Ferrimicrobium sp.: one gene and its partner. Each later gene encodes a partner of the first gene's protein in a complex. Links are inferred from orthologs where the notes say so. Each region holds a gene or a part of one and is shown in the gene's direction. Other genes may lie near its edges.

What was found.
Region 2: the proteins of dnaB (region 1) and dnaG are in contact, whole or in part, in a crystal structure (PDB 2R6A), measured with the Geobacillus stearothermophilus proteins. The link is inferred for Ferrimicrobium sp. from one-to-one orthologs. Residues at the interface, in WP_033016901.1 of Geobacillus stearothermophilus: Ser13, Glu15, Ala16, Gln18, Glu91, Leu92, Asp94, Ala95, Val96, Pro97, Thr98, Ala99, Ala100, Asn101, Tyr104, Tyr105, Ile108; in WP_049624496.1 of Geobacillus stearothermophilus: Lys456, Leu457, Leu458, Pro459, Ala460, Asn463, Ala464, Leu467, Leu535, Leu536, Ile537, Ala538, Gln544, Glu545, Asp548, Tyr549, His552.

What each region holds. Positions count from the first base shown.
Region 1 is NZ_DAHXOI010000023.1:7,196-17,268, forward strand. What follows is about bases 4,919-7,883. They hold dnaB (replicative DNA helicase), read left to right. Parts: upstream 4,919-5,501; coding sequence 5,502-7,265; downstream 7,266-7,883. Other genes in these bases: rplI (50S ribosomal protein L9), read left to right, coding at 5,040-5,489; M7Q83_RS11615 (hypothetical protein), read right to left, coding at 7,322-7,883. In the rest of the region: M7Q83_RS11570 (MFS transporter), read right to left, coding at 1-508; M7Q83_RS11575 (fatty acid desaturase), read left to right, coding at 820-1,536; M7Q83_RS11580 (hypothetical protein), read right to left, coding at 1,796-3,049; M7Q83_RS11585 (DUF5318 family protein), read left to right, coding at 3,220-3,612; rpsF (30S ribosomal protein S6), read left to right, coding at 3,803-4,138; ssb (single-stranded DNA-binding protein), read left to right, coding at 4,160-4,624; more of M7Q83_RS11615, read right to left, coding at 7,884-8,017; M7Q83_RS11620 (hypothetical protein), read left to right, coding at 8,220-8,651; M7Q83_RS11625 (hypothetical protein), read left to right, coding at 8,648-9,355; M7Q83_RS11630 (cation:proton antiporter), read right to left, coding at 9,344-10,073. UniProt on the Escherichia coli protein: The main replicative DNA helicase, it participates in initiation and elongation during chromosome replication. Travels ahead of the DNA replisome, separating dsDNA into templates for DNA synthesis.
Region 2 is NZ_DAHXOI010000010.1:81,078-91,138, forward strand. Bases 6,060-9,012 are described here. They hold dnaG (DNA primase), read left to right. Parts: upstream 6,060-6,588; coding sequence 6,589-8,436; downstream 8,437-9,012. Other genes in these bases: ppdK (pyruvate, phosphate dikinase), read left to right, coding at 6,060-6,558; M7Q83_RS08470 (sigma-70 family RNA polymerase sigma factor), read left to right, coding at 8,542-9,012. Outside these bases: M7Q83_RS08435 (FABP family protein), read left to right, coding at 255-737; uppS (polyprenyl diphosphate synthase), read left to right, coding at 734-1,462; M7Q83_RS08445 (hypothetical protein), read left to right, coding at 1,459-1,641; DNA repair protein RecO, read left to right, coding at 1,638-2,387; M7Q83_RS08455 (glycine--tRNA ligase), read left to right, coding at 2,433-3,767; more of ppdK, read left to right, coding at 3,928-6,059; more of M7Q83_RS08470, read left to right, coding at 9,013-9,600. UniProt on the Escherichia coli protein: RNA polymerase that catalyzes the synthesis of short RNA molecules used as primers for DNA polymerase during DNA replication.

The sequences.
Region 1 (10,073 bases):
CTAGTTCGAAGCCGAGGAGGGCGGCGATCAGCGCACCAACCGCGGTGGCCGTGTAGCCAACCAAGGTGAACCAGGCATAGGTCTTCGTGCGGGCATGCCCCTTGACAAGTTTCGACAGCATCGCCTGTTCGATACCGAGGAAGAGTCCGACCTCCTTGCCGGTTGGGGAGATACTGCCCAGGATGATGATGACGCCGAGGAGGAGCGGCTCCTTGGTCACCAGGAGGAAGGGAGCGGCGACGAACCAGAGGAACGAACTGAGCATGAGCAGCCGACGTCGGCCGAAGTGGTCGACGTAGCGACCAATGAAGAGGGAGATCAATGACGACCCGAGTAGCGCGACGGTGAACAAGGCTCCAATCTCAAGTGCCGAGATATGTTGTTCGTGCCAGTAGAGCGGCAGAATGATGGCAATCACACCAAAGCCCACTTCGCGTAGGGCCCGAGCGATCAACAGAAACCAGGCTGCTCGGTCCCTTGGCGTCGGCTCCTCGTTGTTCTTGGTCATGTTGTGGACTTTCTTGTTCGGGAGTGCCCTCTTTCTTTCCAGTACAACCTAGCCAACGTCACCGGAGGTTGTGTAGGCACCGAGGAGGTGTCCTGATCGTGCGATCGTTGTCAGATGTGTCTGCTCGCGTGGCGGTCGTGGTTGATCAATGCCCTCGTTCGGTCGCTAAAAGCGCGTCGTGTGTTCGGAGAGAAGGAGTGGGGGAAAATGATTGCAGTTACCAAGGAAATAGCAACCGATACCTACGCATTTCCTAAGGATTCGCATTCTAAGGACGGAATGAGCGTGCCAAGAGAAGTATGCTTAGCAGGGTGCTATTTGCCCTCATCTTTGCCTTCTTTATTACCCAGCTCTCGATCCTTTTGACAACGCTCTATTTACACCGGACACTCTCGCATAAGGCGCTTAAGCTAGCTCCAGCGGTCGAGTTCGTAGTCCGGCTGTTGTTGTGGCTCACGACCGGGATTCAGCGTCGTGAGTGGGTTGGAGTCCATCGGATCCATCACGCGCACACGGACGTCGCTGGAGACCCACACTCACCGATCGTTGAGAGCTACTGGAAGATCCAGCTCCTTAACCTCTTCTATTATCGGCGGGCCGCCAAAAATAGGGAAGCCATCGAGCGGGTTACCAAGGATCTCCAACCTGATCGCTGGGATCGTTATGTATTTTCGCACTCGTACCTGGGTCTTGGTCTCGGGGTTGGGATCTTGGTCGCGCTTTTTGGGGTTGAGTTAGCCGTTGTTATTTCTGTTGTCCATCTGGTGCTTTACCTCACCTTGAGTGCTGCGGTGAATGCAATAGGCCATCGATTTGGCAAGAGGCCCTTCCAGAATTTGGCCACAAATAATCAGTGGCTTGCGCTCCTGACCTTCGGCGAAGGGCTGCATAATAATCATCATGAGCTTCCTACTGCGGCAAAACTGGCCTTTCACGCACCCCAGGTAGACCTTGGCTGGTATGTGATCAGATCGCTTGAGCGGCTTCACCTGGCAAAAGTTAGGACGCTCAAACGCGGTCTTGTCTGACCCTGACGGCGTCGCGCTACTGGTAACGTGAGCCGGCGTTGGTGCCGTCTCGACCAGGTCGGTGACAGCGTGTGGATGGGCGGATGCGTGGCTAGGCCCCTCGTGACGTTCCTTGTGCCCCAGGCGACACGTACCCTTTAGGTGCTAGCCAAATCAGTACTGGCGAAATGTACCCTCAAAGTAACATACTCCTCGGGAAGGGGCATCGTCGGTAGCTCGTTCGGGCACTGTTGGAGTCGTCGCCTCTACCCGTGCCGGTCTAGGCGTGTAGGAGTCGCCACCAACGGCTCGGCGGGGGTATCGCACCAGTGGTGACGATGGCAATGCGCTCGGTATGCATCGGCCAGCTGAGCACCAGATAGCCCGCGACCGCCCCTGCAGGGCGGCCGATCAAATGGGTCGCGCTGGTGAGATGGGCATGATAGGTGATCGCTTGCCCAGGCCACAGGGCTACTTTGAGTGAGCGGGTGAGGGTGAGGTCGACGGACGATCCCACGCGCCCTAGCCAAGGAATGCGAAGGGAACCAATCCGTTGGTGAGCCCTCACCCCGTCAATGTGGACAACGCCCGCCCCAACCTCATCTGCGAGTTGCTCAGCGATGCTTGCTGCATGATGGAGTGAGGCCGGCCCCTGTTGGTTGAGGACGACGGCGATCGCCGGGAAGGAGCCGGAGGGGGACTGCTCCTCGGTGGCGATAGCGGCACAGCCGCCAGACCAAATGGTGTAGCCCGACTTGATGCCAACCACGTTGGCTGTGCCAATTCGGGCGACAATGTTGGTCAGGGTGCCAACCAGTGGCAGCGTGACCGTATGCTCGTCGACGATCTGATCGAAGACGGCGTTGCGCATGTCCATCGCGGCGATGGTTGCGACGGCTTGGGCGGTGGCTTTGGTTGCCGGGTTGAAGCCACTCGCGTCAGCAAAGTGGGTGTTGGTGAGGTCCAAGCGAGTCGCGGTTTGGTTCATCTGTGCCACAAAGGAGCGTTGAGAGCCAGCGACCCAGGATGCGAGCAGTTGGGCGACGTTGTTGGCTGAACGTGTGAGGAGCGCCTGTAGCAGCTGATATTCGCTCAGCTGTTCCCCGGCGGTCACCTCGACCGAAGACTGGTCCTCGGCGACGTCATCGTAGTATTGTTGCTCGTCCGCGGAGGTCATGGTGAGGGTCGGTCCTTGCGAACCGATGGCCAGTGGATAGCGCTCTAAGACGAGATAGGCGGTCATCAACTTTGCCAGGCTCGCAATGGGCACCGGATGTTGATTGGGGGTTGACGCGAGAGCATTCGCGGCCAGCGAAGGGATGGCCACGGCGGCCTGCCCTTGGGTTGGCCAGTGGAACTCGGGCTGAGTGCCCGCTGCCACCAGCATGGTTGGCGGGTTGAGTGAGATCTTCAGCGGTGGGAGCGTCGCGTGCAAGCGAAACTCGAAGACGGTGCCGATGGTGAGGGCAAGAGCGCCCAAGGCGAGCATTGTGAGCAGAACCGTCCGGTGTCGTTGCAGGAAAGACGCATGCATTTGGGTGCCAAGGCTAGCATGCCCAACGATACGATTGGTGTCTCCTGGTTGTTGGTGAGCGTCGGGTCAATGGGCTAGCGTTACCGCGATGTGCGCCTGGTGGGTACCGAGGTTAAGACTTGTCCTCATTCGTATGACTAGAGTTGGGCCCATCGGGGTATGGTGGATCCATGGGAGAAGCCGACCCACAGAGGTCTCGCCGGTCAAGCTTCGATGGTCCGTCACTGGATCTGCGGCTCCTGCGCGCACGTGTCCTTGGCGATCTGCGACGAGGGAGCCTTGGTCGTGTTGACGTGTGTGATGCCGATAGACAACTTCTTGATGCTGCTGCGAGCTTTGGCGTTGTCTTGCGCGACGCGTGTCCGGTCTGTGATCAAGAGGCACTGCGTCACGTTGCGTACGGCTTTGGTAAAGGGCTGCCGGCCAGTGGCCAAGTGGTGGGTGGCCTGCTCAGCGACTCCTCGATGCTCGGCGTGAGCGACCTTAACGTATGCATTGTTGAGGTCTGTATGGCCTGTCGTTGGAACTTCCTCATCGAACGAAGGTTCAAGCGAACCAAATAGGCGAGCGGCGCGCCAAGGGTGCAGTGCAGCCGAACCTGAACCACTAGTCTGTCTTCGATCGATTCCTGTTGTAGGGGTCGTTGTATTGCTTTCCTGCTCCTTGCACCATCCTTTGGTGGTGTGGTCACTTGGCAGTGTTGTCATCTGACAGAGGAGTCCTGGTGAAGAGCCTGGTCCATAGGAGGTACCTTTGAGAACATATGAGCTAGCCCTGATTACTGACTCCTCGCTTGAGGAGGCGGTTCGTGATGGCGTGACTGAACGAGTCGAGTCGATTATCACGACCGCTGGTGGGTCGATTGGCGAGAAGGCGACGTGGGGACGTCGGACCCTCATCTATCCCATCGCTCACCATCTTGAGGGATTCTATTCATTCCACCGGTTTCAAGCTGAACCGGCGACGGTGACGGAACTCGATCGAGTTCTCTCTATTGCTGATGAGGTCCTCCGCTTCAAGATCGTTCGCCTTCCCGAGCGTGCGATAGAGTCAGGAAAGGCGCCGCTCCTCAAAGGAGCAGCGCGCTAAGACACGAGGACAGGAGAAAATATGTCCGCCGGAAATACTGTTACCTTGATTGGCAATCTCACCAAGGAGCCAGAACTTCGTTTCACGTCGCAGGGTTTGGCTCAGACCACATTTTCCATCGCCGTCAACCGGCGTCGGATGAATCAGCAAACGCAGGATTGGGAGGAGTCCACCTCCTTTTTTGAGGTAGTTTGCTGGCGTGAACTCGCTGAGAATGTGGCCGAGAGTCTCGAAAAGGGATCTCGTGCCGTTGTCACTGGCCGCCTTGAACAGCGGACATGGGAGACCCCCGATGGTGACAAGCGATCCAAGATACAGGTCATAGCCGATGAGGTTGGTCCTTCGCTTCGGTGGGCGACCGCCCAGGTGACCAAGGCAGATCGGCGTACCGGAGGCGCTGGCGACGGTGGTGGCCGTAACGTGGCACAAGCGAGTGTGCCTGAGCCGTCGATTGGAAGTTTTAACTACGATGAGGAGCCGTTTTAAAAATGGGTAAGAACGCGACGAAGAAGCGGCCGGTCCGCAAGGAGTCCGCTGATGCGCTCAAGAAATTTAAGAAAAAGCCATGTAGTTTTTGTCTGAGCAAGACTGAATGGATCGACTATAAGGACGTGGAGTTACTCCGTCGCTACATCAGCGATCGCGCTAAGATTCGCGCGCGTCGAGTCACCGGCAACTGTACGCAGCACCAGGCCGAGGTGGCCAATGCCATCAAGGTGGCGCGCGAATTGGCCTTATTACCATATCTTGCCCGACCGACCAACGACCGGGAGCGCGGTGCTGGCGGCGGTGGCCGCGGCCGCAACACTGACCGTCGTGTCCGTAATGAGGATGTCGATGACGTTGTCGATGTTGATGATGACACCCAAGAGGACGAGTCGCAAGAGGAGGAGGAGTAGGCATGGAGCTCATTCTCCGTCAACCAATCACCGGTCTCGGCCGACGAGGTGATCATGTCAGGGTCGCTGATGGGTACGCCCGCAACTATCTGCTCCCCAAAGGGTTGGCCCTGGTGGCCACACCAAAGGTAGCACAACAGGCAGAATCGATGCGCAAAGCCTCCGCCGAGAAGCATCAGCGCGAACTTGAGGCTGCATCAGAGCTGGCGTCGCAGCTGGTAGCCCTCGAGATCAGTGTTGCGAAGCGATCCTCACGAGATGGTAAGCTTTTTGGGTCCGTCACGACCGGCGAGATCGCTGAGAAGGTGACGGAACTCTCGGGTGTCAGCATCGATCGTCATCAGGTCAATATGTCGGAGCCAATCAAGACGACGGGGACCTTCTCCGTTCCGATCCGGCTGCATCCTGAGGTCGAAGTGGCGATCAACGTCGAAGTCATCGCCGAATCATAGACGAAGCATTCCATGGCGGCGCGTGAGTCGAGAGCGATTAGTGAGACTCGGGTACCGCCACATAGCGTAGAGGCTGAGGACTCGCTCGTTGGGGCGATGCTGCTCTCGCGTGATGCGATTAGCGAAGCGGTCGAACTTGTCAAAGAAGATGATTTTTTTCAGCCTTCGCTGCATCATATCTTCGCTGCACTATGGCAGCTCTACACCGCTGGGGATCCAACCGATGTGGTCTCTGTCTCGGATCAGCTCAAGCGTTCAGGGGTGCTCGAACAGGTAGGCGGGACGGAGAAGCTGTTGCTGCTACAGGCCTCGACGCCAGCCATTGCGAGCGCGGCACGCTACGCCCAGATTGTGCGTGACTACTCGCTCCTGCGACGGCTCATCGCTGCGGCCACCGAGATCGCTGAGCAGGCCTATGCCTCACCTAACGATGTCCAGGAGATTGTAGACTACGCAGAGGCACGCATCTTTGATGTCGCCAAAGGGAATAATACCGACAATGCGGTGGTCATCCGCGATGTCCTGTGGGAGGCGCTCGAAGAGCTTGAGGAGCTTTACGCCCAAGGTGGGAACCAGACCAAGACGGCTTCCACAGGCTTTAGGGATCTCGATGAGAAGCTCTCCGGGCTCCATCGGTCGAACCTGATCATCGTAGGTGCTCGCCCTGGTATGGGAAAGACCTCTTTTGCGCTATCGATGGCCTCGAAGGTGGCGGAGAACTCGGAGGACCCGGTGCTGATCTTCTCACTCGAGATGAGTCGCATCGAGATCGGCCAACGTCTGCTGGCGGGAGAAGCGAGAGTCGACTCGATGAAGATCCGTAGCGGGCGCCTCGTCGAGCGTGAGTGGGACCGTATCTCGCACGCTGCGGGCCGTTTGGCGGAGCGCAAGATCTTTATCGATGATGATCCCAATATCACCGTGTTGGATATCCGCGCGCGATCGCGTCGACTGAAGGCTAATGAGGGGCTCTCACTGGTGATGATCGACTACCTCCAGCTCATGTCGTCCAGAAAGAACGTGGAGTCACGTCAGGTTGAGGTCTCCGAGATCTCGCGAGGGCTTAAGCTTCTCGCTCGAGAGCTCGATGTGCCGGTGATTGCGCTCTCTCAGCTCTCTCGTAACTTGGAGAGTCGTTCGGATAAGCGGCCGTTGTTGGCCGATCTGCGGGAGTCAGGTTGTCTGGCTTGGGATACGCACGTTCAGCTAGACGACGGCACCACGGAGACAATTGGGATGCTGTGGGCCAAAGGCACCCAGCAGTTTGGGCTGTTGTCCGCGACGCCAGGGGCCGAACCGTTGCATTCGGTTGCCAAACGAGTGGTTGCCACTGGGGTCAAACCACTGGTCCGGATTGAGTTCGATGACGGCACCCACCTCGATGCCACCACCAATCATCCTCTCGCGACCCCGCAAGGATTTGTGCGTGTCAAGGCGCTGAAAGTCGGCGATCGGGTGATCGCTCTCGATGAGCGAGCGGCCACGATAACGAAGGTGATCGTTGCTCTTGCACCGTTACCGCCGGAGTTGGTCTTTGATATCGAGGTGCTCGAGAGTCACTGTTTCTACGCGAACGGTGCACTCGTGCATAACTCGCTGGAGCAGGACGCGGATATCGTCATGTTTATCTATCGAGATGAGGCGTATCGTCCGGACAGCCCTGACCGTGGTGTCGCTGAGATTATCATCGCAAAGCACCGCAGCGGCCCTGTGGGAACGGTACATCTCGCCTTTATGGAGAACTGGGCGCTTTTCGCCGATATCGCGCAAGGATAGGCGACCCGGTGGCGCTATGGACTACGCTGCGGGACTGTGTGATGCGCGCCGGTTGATCAGTTGCAGGCCTGGTGCTGGCCGATACGGTCTTGGTTGATACGGTCTTGGCCGATGCGGTGCTGGCGTTCACTCGTCGTCCTCGCTATGGCAGGGCGCAGCGTGGTGCTTGGGGCCTGTCCATCTCCGAACGCAGAACCGGTCAACAGCTCGGAGAGTGAGTAGATGAGCAGAATCGCAAAGCCAAACTGAAAGAGCACCTCGCCAGGCATCAAGACGTTGATGCCGTTGTCGGGCAGTGAGAACATCGCTAGGAGACCACCGACAAACTGGATGACGATCATTGCCCAGTTCAGCCAGCTATGGACGTAGCGCAGCGTAATCCAGATGGAAAGGCCGAGCTGGACCAAGAAGAGGGCAGCCCCAAAGGTCATGTGCGCCCAATTAAAAAAGGTGTTCCAGGTGTAGGGGGTGAGCATGACGCCGGCCATCAGGATCCCAATCGCAAAAAAAGCTGCCCTCACGGTAGCCAACGGTTGGACCCCGCGAGGCAAGTGGTTGCCCAGGTGTACGACCAGCCAAATACAGATCAAGAAGCCGATCGCCAGCGGGAAGAAGGTCGCAAGGTGAACGAGGTAGTAACTGATGCCGTAGACGTTGACTTCGTAAGTTGGCAAGATGATGCCATCGACCAGAAGGGCGCCAAAGAGAGCAAGGTAGGCGGCCATCAGAACTTTGATCGCGTGCTCTCTCATCGTACCTCCTGTCCTTGGGTCTACAACCCCACGTCCTCGCCCCCCGTATCTAATTGTACTATACAACCACTATACCACAAGCAAGCGACTGGTGTCATTTACGCGCGGTGAGCGAGTCGGCTGGGGAGCATGAGAGCTGCCATGCGGCCATAACTTGGCAACGTGGCGACCTCGGCTAGACTGGCGTTCCGGAGGATGCTACTTGAGAGTCATTTGGGAGAGGTTGAGAACTGAGGATCGAGTCCTCTCGGTCTGCGTGGTAGCTATCGCGATCACCCTGTTCCTTCCTTGGCATACGTACGCGATTCTGAGCATCACTGGTACGACCGATGGCTTTCATAGTTGGGGATTCCTGACGGCGCTTGGAGTGCTGTTGCTCGCATTTGTGCTCACCTCAGATGGCGAGTTCTTTACTCGGCACACCCCTCGGATATCGCTTGGTTCGTGGAGGGTGATCGGGGCGGCGTTGATGTTCGGTGGGGCTGCGCTGTACCTGACGATTGGACCTGGATCGTATCACTCGACTGAGGTTCCGGTGGCGTATGGGCCCTCCTACGGGGTTTATTTGGCATTCTTAATAGGGTTGGCGGCGTTGTTGTTGACGTTCCGCCAGGGAAGGAAATCGATATCTTGAAGAAGTTGCTTTTAGCGATCCCTCTAGGGGGACTTTTACTCGCAGCCTGCGGCTCGACCAGTACGAGCAATCCGGTGAGTGCCGGTGCGGCGACGTTAACGAACCAGGAGGTTCACTTCTGTTTCGTCACCCAGGCCACGAGTGGCGCTGATAGCACGCAGCTTCAGGGTTGTGGCGATCAGAACTACGACGCCCACCTCGCCTCGGCAAACCTGACAAGTTCAGTCAGTCTCTCTGGCCAGAGCCAGAGCGAGAAGGTTGGAGTGGAACGTATCGGCACGACCGAGTGGGTCTACTTCAAGAAGAAGTGGTACGCGCAGAAGGAGCCATTCCCAGCATCATCGCCAGGTTCGATCTCTTCGCTGCTGCGCGCCACGCCGAGCGTAAAGAAGGTTGCAGGTATCAAAGTCCTGGGGCAGTCGACCACCGGTTACCAGGGAGTCTTTACCGCCGCTGACTTCAAGGCGCATAAGAAGGCGCTCACTTCGTCGATGGCGACCTCGTTAACTGGCCTCAAGAGCGATACCTTCACCGCGTATGTCAATAACAAAGGCCAGGTTGTTCAAGTGAACCAGACGGAGTTGGTGACCTCGTCGAGCACGAAGGTAACAGTAACCTCCACCGTTCAGTTCTCCCACTTTGGCGAGAAGGTAGCGATCAAAAAGCCGTCTGCGAGCGAGATCTCGAAGGGTTCACCGACCTAGGCGATTGAGTCGTAGCGCAAGTCCTGAGAGCAGCGTCGAGCCGAGGACGACGGCCATGAGAATGGCGTAGTCGGTGTTGGACAAGACGCCTGACTGCAAGAAGACGAGGGCCATAGCGATGGTGACCTCGCCCCTGGCGAGCATGCCTGCCCCTACAGCTATTCGTACGTGGAGGTCTCCTGGGGTAGCGGCGCCAATGGCAAGACGAGAGATGAGCAGCGCGACCAGGATCAGGCTTGCGGATAGGAGAACGTTGGCATAAACGAGCAGCGGTAGTCGGATGTCGTAGCCCGCGACCATGAAGAACACGGTTGGTAGTAGTCGCTCCAGGAAGGGCAACCAACGTCTGGCGGGTGCCCCAAGGTGAGCGGCGATTTCGTGACCATCGAAGACGCCAAGCAAGGCAGCGGAGACGCCACTGATGACCCCACCGATGGTGAGCACCACAACTTTCGTGAAGATCAAGGCACTCGCCTTTGGCCGTATGAGGAGCATGGCACCCACAATCACGAGGGAGGCCGCCAAGGCGATGGTTGGGCTACCGGTCAGGCCAAAGGTAGCACCGGCCGCAAACAGTGGTGCGAGCACCAAGAGAGCGATGCCAAAAAAGTCGTCGGCGACGGCGGCGGAGATGATGATCGGATAACCACTGCCCTCACCGGTTCCATGGGGTCGCAGCAGCCGTGCCGCGATACCCGCCGACGTGGGAATCGCGCTC
Region 2 (10,061 bases), on another replicon or contig:
TATCGTGGTCCTGTCAACTCCTTGCTCAAGGCGAGGTTGGCGTATCTGGCAAGGTCGATCAGCCCTGTGTGCTGAGGCTGTTTGATGGGCGGCGACCCAGGGTCATGAGGATCGGGTATCGGAGTACTCGAAGGCGCCATTGCCCGTAGCCCGGCGACCCAGCCGACGGCGTCGCTGGCCTTGGTTGTGGAAAGGAGAAGAGTTCCTCTGTAGAGCATGGTGGCGCTAAGCTCGATGAGGGAGTGCGTTGCTCGATGAGGAGTACGTTTCGGAGGGCCATGGAGTTTCGCAGTGCAATGATAGGTCGTTGGAGCGGCGAGGGAGCGGGTTGGTACCCGACCATCGCTGATTTTGACTTCCATGAGACGGTCGAGGTGGCTGATCTTGGCCGACCTTTTTTGACCTATCGACAGATGACTAAGGCCAGTGATGGCTCACCATTACATACAGAAGTCGGTTACCTACGGTTCGTGGGAGAACGCCAAGCAGAGCTTGTGGTTGCACAACCGACCGGCATCAGTGAGGTGCTAACCGGGTGGATCGAGGACCGCGCTGCTGGCTATCGCCTCGCGTTGGACTCGACTCAGGTAGGACATACCCCGACCTCGAAACCAGTTGCGGCCACGAGACGGATCTTTCTTCTTGAGGGGGATGTGCTGGACGTGGAGTTTTGGATGGAGGCGGTCGGCCAACCGATGCAGCAGCATCTACGATCACGGCTCCGGCGAGACCCATGATCGAGGGCATCGATCCGACCAAGATTCCTGTCCATGTAGGGTGCGTGATGGACGGGAACGGCCGTTGGGCTGAGCAGTTTGGTCTCCCACGTACTGAGGGGCACGCGGCGGGGGAAGAGGCTCTGCTTGATACGGTGTATGGCGCGCTTGATCTAGGGATCTCTTGGCTCACCGTCTATGCGTTTTCAACGGAGAACTGGCGACGACCTAGTGATGAAGTACGTTTCTTAATGAATTTTAACCGAGGCCTCCTTCGTCGACGGCGGGACGAGTTGAACGACCTCGGTGTGCGGGTTCGCTTCATTGGAAGACGAAACTGGAGGGTGCCACGCTCGGTTCTGCGCGAAATGGATCGGGCGGAGGAGCTCACCCAAGCGAACTCGACGCTCACCCTGACGATGGCCTTTAACTATGGTGGGCGAGCGGAGATCGTCGATGCGGTACAGTCGATTGTGGCTGCGGGTTATCGTCCCAGCCAGGTTAACGATGCTCTCATCGCCAGCTATCTGTACCAGCCGGAGATGCCGGATCCGGACCTTGTGGTCCGTACCTCGGGCGAGTATCGTATCTCGAACTTTTTGCTCTGGCAGTTGGCCTATTCAGAGCTTGTCTTTGTAGACGAGTATTGGCCTGACTTTCGTCGAGAACACCTGTTTGAGGCGGTGCGTCTCTACCAAGGGCGTTCACGCCGTTACGGGGGAGTGAAGGAGCCACGTCGTCGATGAAGATAGTGTATGTGATCGCGCGGATTCTGGCATGGTTGATCGGTCTTGGGTTGCTGTTTCTGGCGGTCGCCGCCATTCGAGGTGGCGCGGCACAACTTGGGAGTTTGATGATTCTCGTGGTGGTGCTGATCGGCCTGTTGGTGCTTGGCGGGCGTCGGCAGCGCTTTCGTAATCGATGAAGTCCTACACAGATCGAGCCGTGGTGATCCGCACCTGGCCACTCGGAGAGTCAGATCGAATTGTGACTCTCTTTACCCGCGAACACGGTAAGGTTCGGGCGGTCGCTAAGGGGGTGCGGAGTGCTAAGAGTCGTATCTCAGGTTTAATCCAGCCGACCAGCGAGCTCGATCTGCTGCTCTATCGCGGACGGGAGTTGGACGTCATCCAACAGGCGTCACTCGTGCAGGCGCATCTCGCTCGCGTCGGGGTTGAGCCGAGCCAATTTGGCTCGGCATTGGAGTGGCTTGAGGCGATCGACAGTCTCACCCTTGATCGGCATCCCGATCCGGTTATCTACGAGCTGATGAACCGTGGCCTACGCCTCATGGGGGATGAACCTGGCCCATTCTTGTTGGGTGCGCTGCTGGTACGACTACTCGATATCGAGGGTTATGCCCCGAACCTCACCGTGTGCGGACTCTGTGGTGCCCCTGGTTCTTTCGCAGCTTTTGACTTCGCTAGTTCTGCTCCTAGATGTTCTGGCTGTGGTGGGGAACCTGTTGGATCCGAGATCTTGGCGAAGGCGGCATCGATTCTCGCCCATCGTGTCAGTGAGGTACTCACCGACAAGGACGCTCGAGGTGGGCGGGAGTTTGAAGCGTTTGCTATTCGATTGGTCAAGGAGGTGGTAGGTAGAGGTCTGCGTTCCACCGGTGTGGTAGCCTCCCTGCTCGAGCCCCAGGCCACCCAAAATCAGCCTTCCTAAGCCTCGATAACCAGTTGGGGAGGCTCCTCCTACTACAATCCCGATATGCCTGATCTTGATCGAATGGAAGCCATTGTCAGCCTCGCAAAACAACGGGGGTTTATCTTTCCCTCGGCCGAGATCTATGGTGGATTCCGATCGACCTATGACTACGGACCGCTTGGAGCGCTCATGCTGCGCAACGTCCGCGAAGCGTGGTGGAACTTCATGGTCCAGCAGCGTCCGAACGTGGTGGGGATCGAAGCGGCCATACTATCGAGCCCAAAGATCTGGGAGGCTTCGGGGCACTTAGCGGGTTTCACGGATCCACTTGTCGATTGTCGCACGTGCGGTTCACGGTGGAGAGAGGACCAGATCGAGGGCGTATGCCCTAGTTGTGGATCTACGGATCTCACCGAGGCGCGTGACTTTAATCTGATGTTTCGGACCTTTGTCGGTCCTGTCGCCGATGATGCCTCGGTAGCCTACCTACGGCCCGAGACCGCGCAAGGAATGTTTGTGAATTTTCCGTTGGTGCAGCGAGCGCTTCGGCTCAAGCCACCTTTTGGGATCGCCCAACTCGGTAAGTCATTCCGCAATGAGATCACTCCCGGCAACTTTGTCTTTCGAACGCGCGAATTTGATCAGATGGAGATGGAGTTCTTTACCCCGCCGGAACTCGCTGACCGATACTTCCAGTATTGGACCACAGAGCGTTACGAATGGTACCGTACCCTTGGGATTCCAGCAGACGAGCTGCGCTTACGACCACATGATCCCGATGAGCTTTCTCACTACTCGAAGGGCACCGTCGACATTGAGTATCGGTTTCCGTGGGGCTTTGGCGAACTTGAGGGGATTGCGAATCGTGGAAGCTACGATCTCAACGCCCATGCGACGCATTCTGGCACGGATATGACCTACTTCGACCCGCAGACCAATGAGCGCTATCTGCCCAACGTCATCGAACCCGCCGGAGGGGTGACGCGAGCGATGATGGCCTTCTTGCTCTCAGCCTTCGACCGAGACGAGGTAGGCGGCGAGGAACGTACCGTCTTGCGCTTGTCGCCCTTCCTTGCTCCGTATACGGTTGCGGTGTTGCCATTGTCACGAAAGCCTGAACTCCAGGGGGCAGCAGATGCAGTCTTCGCGAGCTTAGCTAGTGCGTTCAGTTGTGATTTTGATGTGACCCAGTCGATTGGACGTCGCTATCGCCGACAGGATGAGATCGGTACGCCATTCTGTGTCACCGTTGATTTCGATACCCTCGATGACAAGGCGGTGACGGTACGAGATCGTGATACGACTGAGCAAGTGCGTATTCCAATGACTGAGGTTACGCGCTATCTTCAGGAACGGCTGGACTCCACGGCTCGCCCTGTCGCCACACCCTTTGGTTAGGTGGTCGGGGTATCTGGCTATACTCTTGGCATACCTCGGCAACGTCGCTGACAGGTAAGAAACCGCCACAAGCGGGCAGGGACAGACTGGAGCGATCAGGCGGAGGGAGAACAGCCCGATCGTCGCGCTTCCAGGGCAGGCAGATGGTAAGGAGACGACCGTGCAGTTTGTGTTCTCATTCGATTATCCCCATGAGGTAGCACCGATGAATCTCAAGCACTTGCTTGGAGGTAAGGGTGCCAATTTGGCGGAGATGACCTCGGTGCTGAAACTTCCAGTACCGCATGGCTTTACCATCTCGACTGACGCGTGTCGTGCGTATATCGACGAGGGTTGGCCAGACGGACTGACGGTCGAAGTTGACCGCGCACTGGCCGAACTCGAGGAGCTAATGGGCAAGCGTCTCGGTGATCCAGGCGATCCGCTGCTAGTGTCGGTGCGATCGGGAGCGCAGTTCTCCATGCCAGGGATGATGGATACGGTGCTAAACCTTGGGCTCAATGATGTCTCCGTGGAGGGTTTGGCAGCACTGACCAACGATCCTCGGTTCGCCTACGACTCCTATCGCCGTTTTATCGCGATGTATGCCCGAATTGTGCAAGGTATTGAATCGGACGAGTTTGATCGATTGCTTGATGCCGCCAAGGAGTTATCGGGGGTCGACTCCGATGGTGAGATTCCAGCGGAGCTGCTCCGGTACCTGGTTGGCGCCTATAAGGAGATTGTTGCTCAGGAGACCGGAAGCCCATTCCCTCAGGATCCAAAGGTGCAGATTCGAGGCGCCATTGAGGCGGTTTTTGGTTCGTGGAACGGACCGCGAGCGATCGCCTATCGTGAACGGGAGGGTATCGACCATCGTCTTGGAACGGCGGTCAATGTCCAAGCGATGGTCTTTGGTAATCGGGATGATAACTCCGGAACGGGTGTCGGCTTCACCCGCGACCCCGCAACTGGAGAACAAGGCGTTTATGGCGACTTTTTAGTGAATGCCCAGGGAGAGGACGTTGTCGCCGGTGTCCGCATAACTGAACCGCTCGCAGAGTTGGAGACCCATTTCCCTGAGGTGTTCCATGAGCTCATGGATATCTTCGAACGCCTTGAGTTGCACTATCGAGATATGTGTGACGTGGAGTTCACCGTCGAACAGGGCAAGCTTTGGATGCTACAGACACGAGTCGGCAAGCGAACCGGTATCGCGGCTTTGCGTATGGCGGTGGCCATGACGAGCGATACCGGGATCAAGCTGACCCGTGAGGAAGCGCTGTTGCGCATCTCTCCTGATCATCTTGACCAGATGTTACACCCACAGTTCGCGACCACGAAGTTCGAGGTCCTCACGACTGGTCTTGGAGCCTCTCCCGGAGCGGCAGTGGGGAAGGTGTACTTTACCTCTGATGATGCAGTGCGTGCCCACGAACGGGGTGAGGAGGTCATCTTGGTACGCAAGGAGACCTCGCCTGATGACGTCCACGGCATGTTGGCCGCTAATGGCATCCTGACGAGCCGTGGAGGTTTGGTTTCGCACGCCGCCGTGGTTGCTCGAGGTTGGGGAAAACCTGCTGTCGTGGGTGCCGATCAACTGATCTTCGAAAATGGCTTTGCAAAGATTGAGGACGTTGAGCTGCACGAAGGAGATGAGATCTCGATCGATGGTTCAACGGGGACGGTAACGCTTGGACGACTGCCACTTGAGGCAGCTGAGCCACCGCAGGAGCTCGAGCTCCTCCTCGAGTGGGCTGACCAGCTCTCTGCTGGCCATATGAGCGTACGGGCGAATGCGGATTCGGGCCCCGATGCTGAGGTAGCTCGCCGCTTTGGTGCCAAGGGTATTGGTCTTTGTCGCACTGAACACATGTTTCTTGCTGAGGACCGATTGCCCATCGTTCGTCGAATGATCTTGGCAGACACCCCGGCTGATGAGGAGCGGGCGCTTGAAGAACTTCGCGTGGCCCAACGGGAGGACTTCCTCCAAATTTTGCGTGCCATGGATGGTCTGCCGGTAACGGTGCGACTCCTTGATCCGCCACTCCATGAGTTCTTGCCAGATATCGATGCGCTCCTTATCAAGGAGAGCAATCAGACGTTGACCGAGGAGGATGCAAAACTTCTAGAGGCAGCCAAGACATGGCGAGAGTTCAACCCTATGCTGGGTGTGCGAGGTGTGCGCCTGGGGGTACTCAAGCCAGGGCTGTACACGATGCAGGTGCGCGCACTGCTCGAGGCGGCAATGGACCTGAAGCGCTCAGGTGGTGAGCCACACGTCGAGGTGATGATCCCCTTGACGATCTCCAAGGCAGAACTAGCCTATGCCCACGCGTGGGTGGAGGTGGCGCTGGCAGAACTCGGTGCTGATGACGGGCTCGATGTGCTCTTTGGAACGATGATCGAGACACCACGGGCGGCACTTTTGGCGATGGAGATCGCTGAGATCGCTGAGTTCTTCTCGTTTGGCACCAATGATCTCACGCAGTTGACCTATGGTTTCTCTAGGGATGACGTGGAGGGTAAGTTGATGCCGATCTATCTTGCCCAGGGATTGCTTCCCTCTAACCCCTTTAAGGTGGTCGACGCCGAAGGGGTCATTGAGCTTGTCAACATCGCAGCGAAGCGGGGACGATCGACGAGGCCTGATATCAAGCTAGGTGTCTGCGGCGAGCACGGTGGTGATCCTGATTCAATTGCCAGTTTTGTCAAGATCGGGCTCGACTATGTGAGTTGTTCCCCGTATCGGGTGCCGATTGCGCGCCTTGCTGTTGCTCAGTCACTGATCCGCGAGGGTGCTAGCCTATAGAAGGAAGTACGTGAGGAAGGAGCTCGTAGAGTGGGCTACTCTGAGCTTGATATTCGGCGTGTCCTGGATGCTACCGATATCGTTACCCTCATCGGTGCTTCGGTGGCGCTCAAGCGTGTCGGTCGCCGCTACGTAGGATTGTGTCCCTTCCACCAAGAACGATCGGGTTCCTTCTCGGTCAACGGCGAGGACGGCGTCTATTACTGTTTTGGTTGCCATGCCAAAGGTGATGCCATCACCTTTGTCCGGGAGACCCAAGGGATCGATTTTGTCGATGCGCTCGAGTACCTTGCAGATCGTGCACATGTGACGATCGAGCAGGCGACGAGTACGCCGACGGATCGTAACGTCAAAACCCGACTCTATGACGGGTATGAGCGACTCGCGCAGTGGTATCAGGCACAGCTTGGTGATCCGCTTCGTGGCGAGGCAGCTCGTGCCTATCTCGATAAGCGCGGGATCTCTCCGGAGTCCATTCGTGCCTTTGGGATTGGGCTCTCTCCCATGCGGGTGCAACTGCCCTTCGCGCGTCTTGGTATCGAGTTGGGTGATTGGGAGGAAGGTGGTTTCGGTTACCGTGACCAGCAGGGCACGCTCGTCGATCACATGCATGGCCGGATTGTTTTTCCCATCAGAGATACGACCGGCCGGGTAGTCGCCTTTGGTGGGCGGATTCTTCCTGAGGAGTTGGAACGACTCGATGGCAAGGCGGCGAAGTACAAGAACTCATCGGAATCACCGGTCTATCGTAAGCGGCGCACCCTTTATAACTTGGACCGAGCGCGTTCCGCAATCGTGGAGAAGGGTGTGGTGATTGTCTGTGAGGGCTACACCGATGTTATCGCGCTCGATCAGATCGGGATTTCCAATGTGGTGGCAACCTGTGGCACCGCCTTCTCGGAGGAGCATCTCGATGTCTTGCGACGTTTTGCGCGTCGCATCACCCTCTTTTTTGATGCAGATGCCGCTGGACAGAACGCTGCCGAGCGTCTCTGGGGTGAGGAGGAGAGTCGTGGTGTGGTCTTTGACGTGGTCACGCTTCCGGATAATCTCGATCCGGCCGATGCAGCGGTGAAGGATCCGGGCCTGGTGGAGGAGTCCCTTCGTCGCGCTGTCCCGATCACCCGTTTTCGACTTGAGCGTCTGTTGGGAAGCGGGGATCTCGGCTCCACCGAGGATCGTTCACGTGTGGCGAAGCAGGCGATCGCGATGATTGAGCGGCATCCCAACCACCTGATTCGTGGAGAGTACGTGGCTCTGATCGCTGATCGAACAGGCTTCTCTGTCAACGAGCTGATGGTACAGCTGCCAAAAGGGGCACGTTCTCGAGTCGTCGACGAGCAGGCTGGAGAAGCAGTAGTGCTGGACCGACCTGCGATTGAGGCGCTTCGGCTCTTGGTCCACGACCCTGCGGGGCTGGACGGAATTGTCGTCGCTGAGCTCTTCCGTGACCCCACACACCGACGGATCGTGAAGGCAATTCATGGTACCACTTCGCTATGGGAGGTGCAACAGCGGCTAGGAGAGGTAGCATCCGAGACGATGCTGCAGCTCTTTTTTCGGCTGGCTAGCGAACAGCCGGAGAGTGACAACAGTGCTGATGTGATAGCCACACTCGTGCTACGAGAATCCAAGCTCGAACTTGCGAAGTTGACGCGTTCTTTACGGGTCTCAGCAAGAGAGTTGACCGCGTTGATTGCGGAGGTCCCGAGGGTGCGACTTTTGATCGAGGAGCTTCAGGGGGACCGAACCAGGATGGAGCCTTGTGGCGAGCTAATCAATTGGTTGGTCTCCATGCGTTCACATGTCGGTGGGGAAGTGGAGATAGATCTTTCAGCCAACCCTCTGAACAGGCGCCCAGTTCTCGAGGATTACTAGGTGACAGACGGTCATAAGAAAACAGCGACACCTTCTGGCAGGTCCAAGTCGGTGGAGACATTCCCAGTAGTTGACGAGGTGAGTACTGAAAAGTTGGATCCTCCGATGAGCGTCGTGGATGCTGATGCCACTCTATCACGAGCTCCAGCAAGCGGGACCACCGATGATGATGATGCTGTTGTGTCGACGACGCCGAAGTCGGTGAGCAGCAGGCGTACCTCGGCGAAGGGGAGACGCGATAGTCAAGCGGCTGCGAGGGAGTCTATGCAGGTTATTAGGGCGGGTTTCACGATCAAGGAGGCCGACGACTTCTTGGCCTCGTTGTCGGGTGCAGCATTGCTCTCACGAGACGAGGAGGTTCAGTTAAGCGCCATTGTGCAAGAGCTCCAAGGTCGTGATCAGCGCACCCGCGAGGAAGAACGGGTCTTGGCCGCTGCTAAGGAGCGGTTTGTCTCATCGAACTTGCGTCTTGTCGCCTCCATCGCACGACGTATGCACGGAGGGGCCGTGCCGCTTGAGGATCTTATCCAAGAGGGCAATATCGGTCTGATGCGAGCAGTGGAACTCTATGACGGCCGTAAGGGATTTCGTTTCTCGACCTATGCCACCTGGTGGATACGACAAGCCATCTCACAAGCGATAGGGGAGTTCCGCAATGAGATTAGTTTGCCGCGATCCCTGCAACAGGATTTTCAGCGGATTCAGCAGATTCGGCTCGACCTGCAGCAGAAATTTGGTCGTGAGCCGCGACTTGAGGAGGTCGCCGATGCTTGTGGTCTCGAACTCTTCAGAGTTGAGGAAATTCTGATGTACGCACAATCGGTATTATCGCTTGAGGCGAGTCCCACGACTGATAGCGGTTCGGAGGCTGTGCTGGGTGATGCGGTACCGGATCGGTCAAGTCCGCCGATTGAGGAGACCGTCACATCTCAGGATCTTGGGCGAATCGTGCAACTTGTCCTCGATCAGCTTGAGGAACGAGAACGAGCGATCCTCGTGTATCGTTTCGGACTCAACGGAGAGGAGCCGCACTCTATTGAGCAAGCGTCGGATCGCTTTGGCGTCTCGAGAGAGAGGGTCCGCCAAGTGGAGGCACGCGCGATCTCTCGGCTGCGCCGTAATGAGTCGACGCAAGCTCTCAAGGAGGTCCTCCGCGACGGTTAGGACGTTGGCGCGCGCCATGGCCGGTTGCCTGGATTGGCCTGCTAGATTGTGTAGTCTATTCCGGGGTAGCTCAATCGGCAGAGCACGCGGCTGTTAACCGTGTGGTTGAGAGTTCGAGTCTCTCCCCCGGAGCTCGGGGCCCGTAGCTCAGCGGTTAGAGCAGGGGACTCATAATCCCTTGGTCGTGGGTTCGAATCCCACCGGGCCCACCAGGTCAGGGCATGTGTCAACTCAATGGACTGGCAGAAAAACCCAACAGGGCCCCCAAAGTTGCTGTGTTCACAACGAGACGTGTGCTCCTTGTAGCCCTGCGACCTTTGTAATGACGAAGCTCCCCACACGTGCAACCTCTGGATTGTGAGCGCTTGTCTCATCTCCACTCTGCTCGACCCTCTCGCACTTCAGGTGGATCGCATGGCGTTCGCCACTTCACCAAGAGGTCCTCTTCGGTATTGGATAGG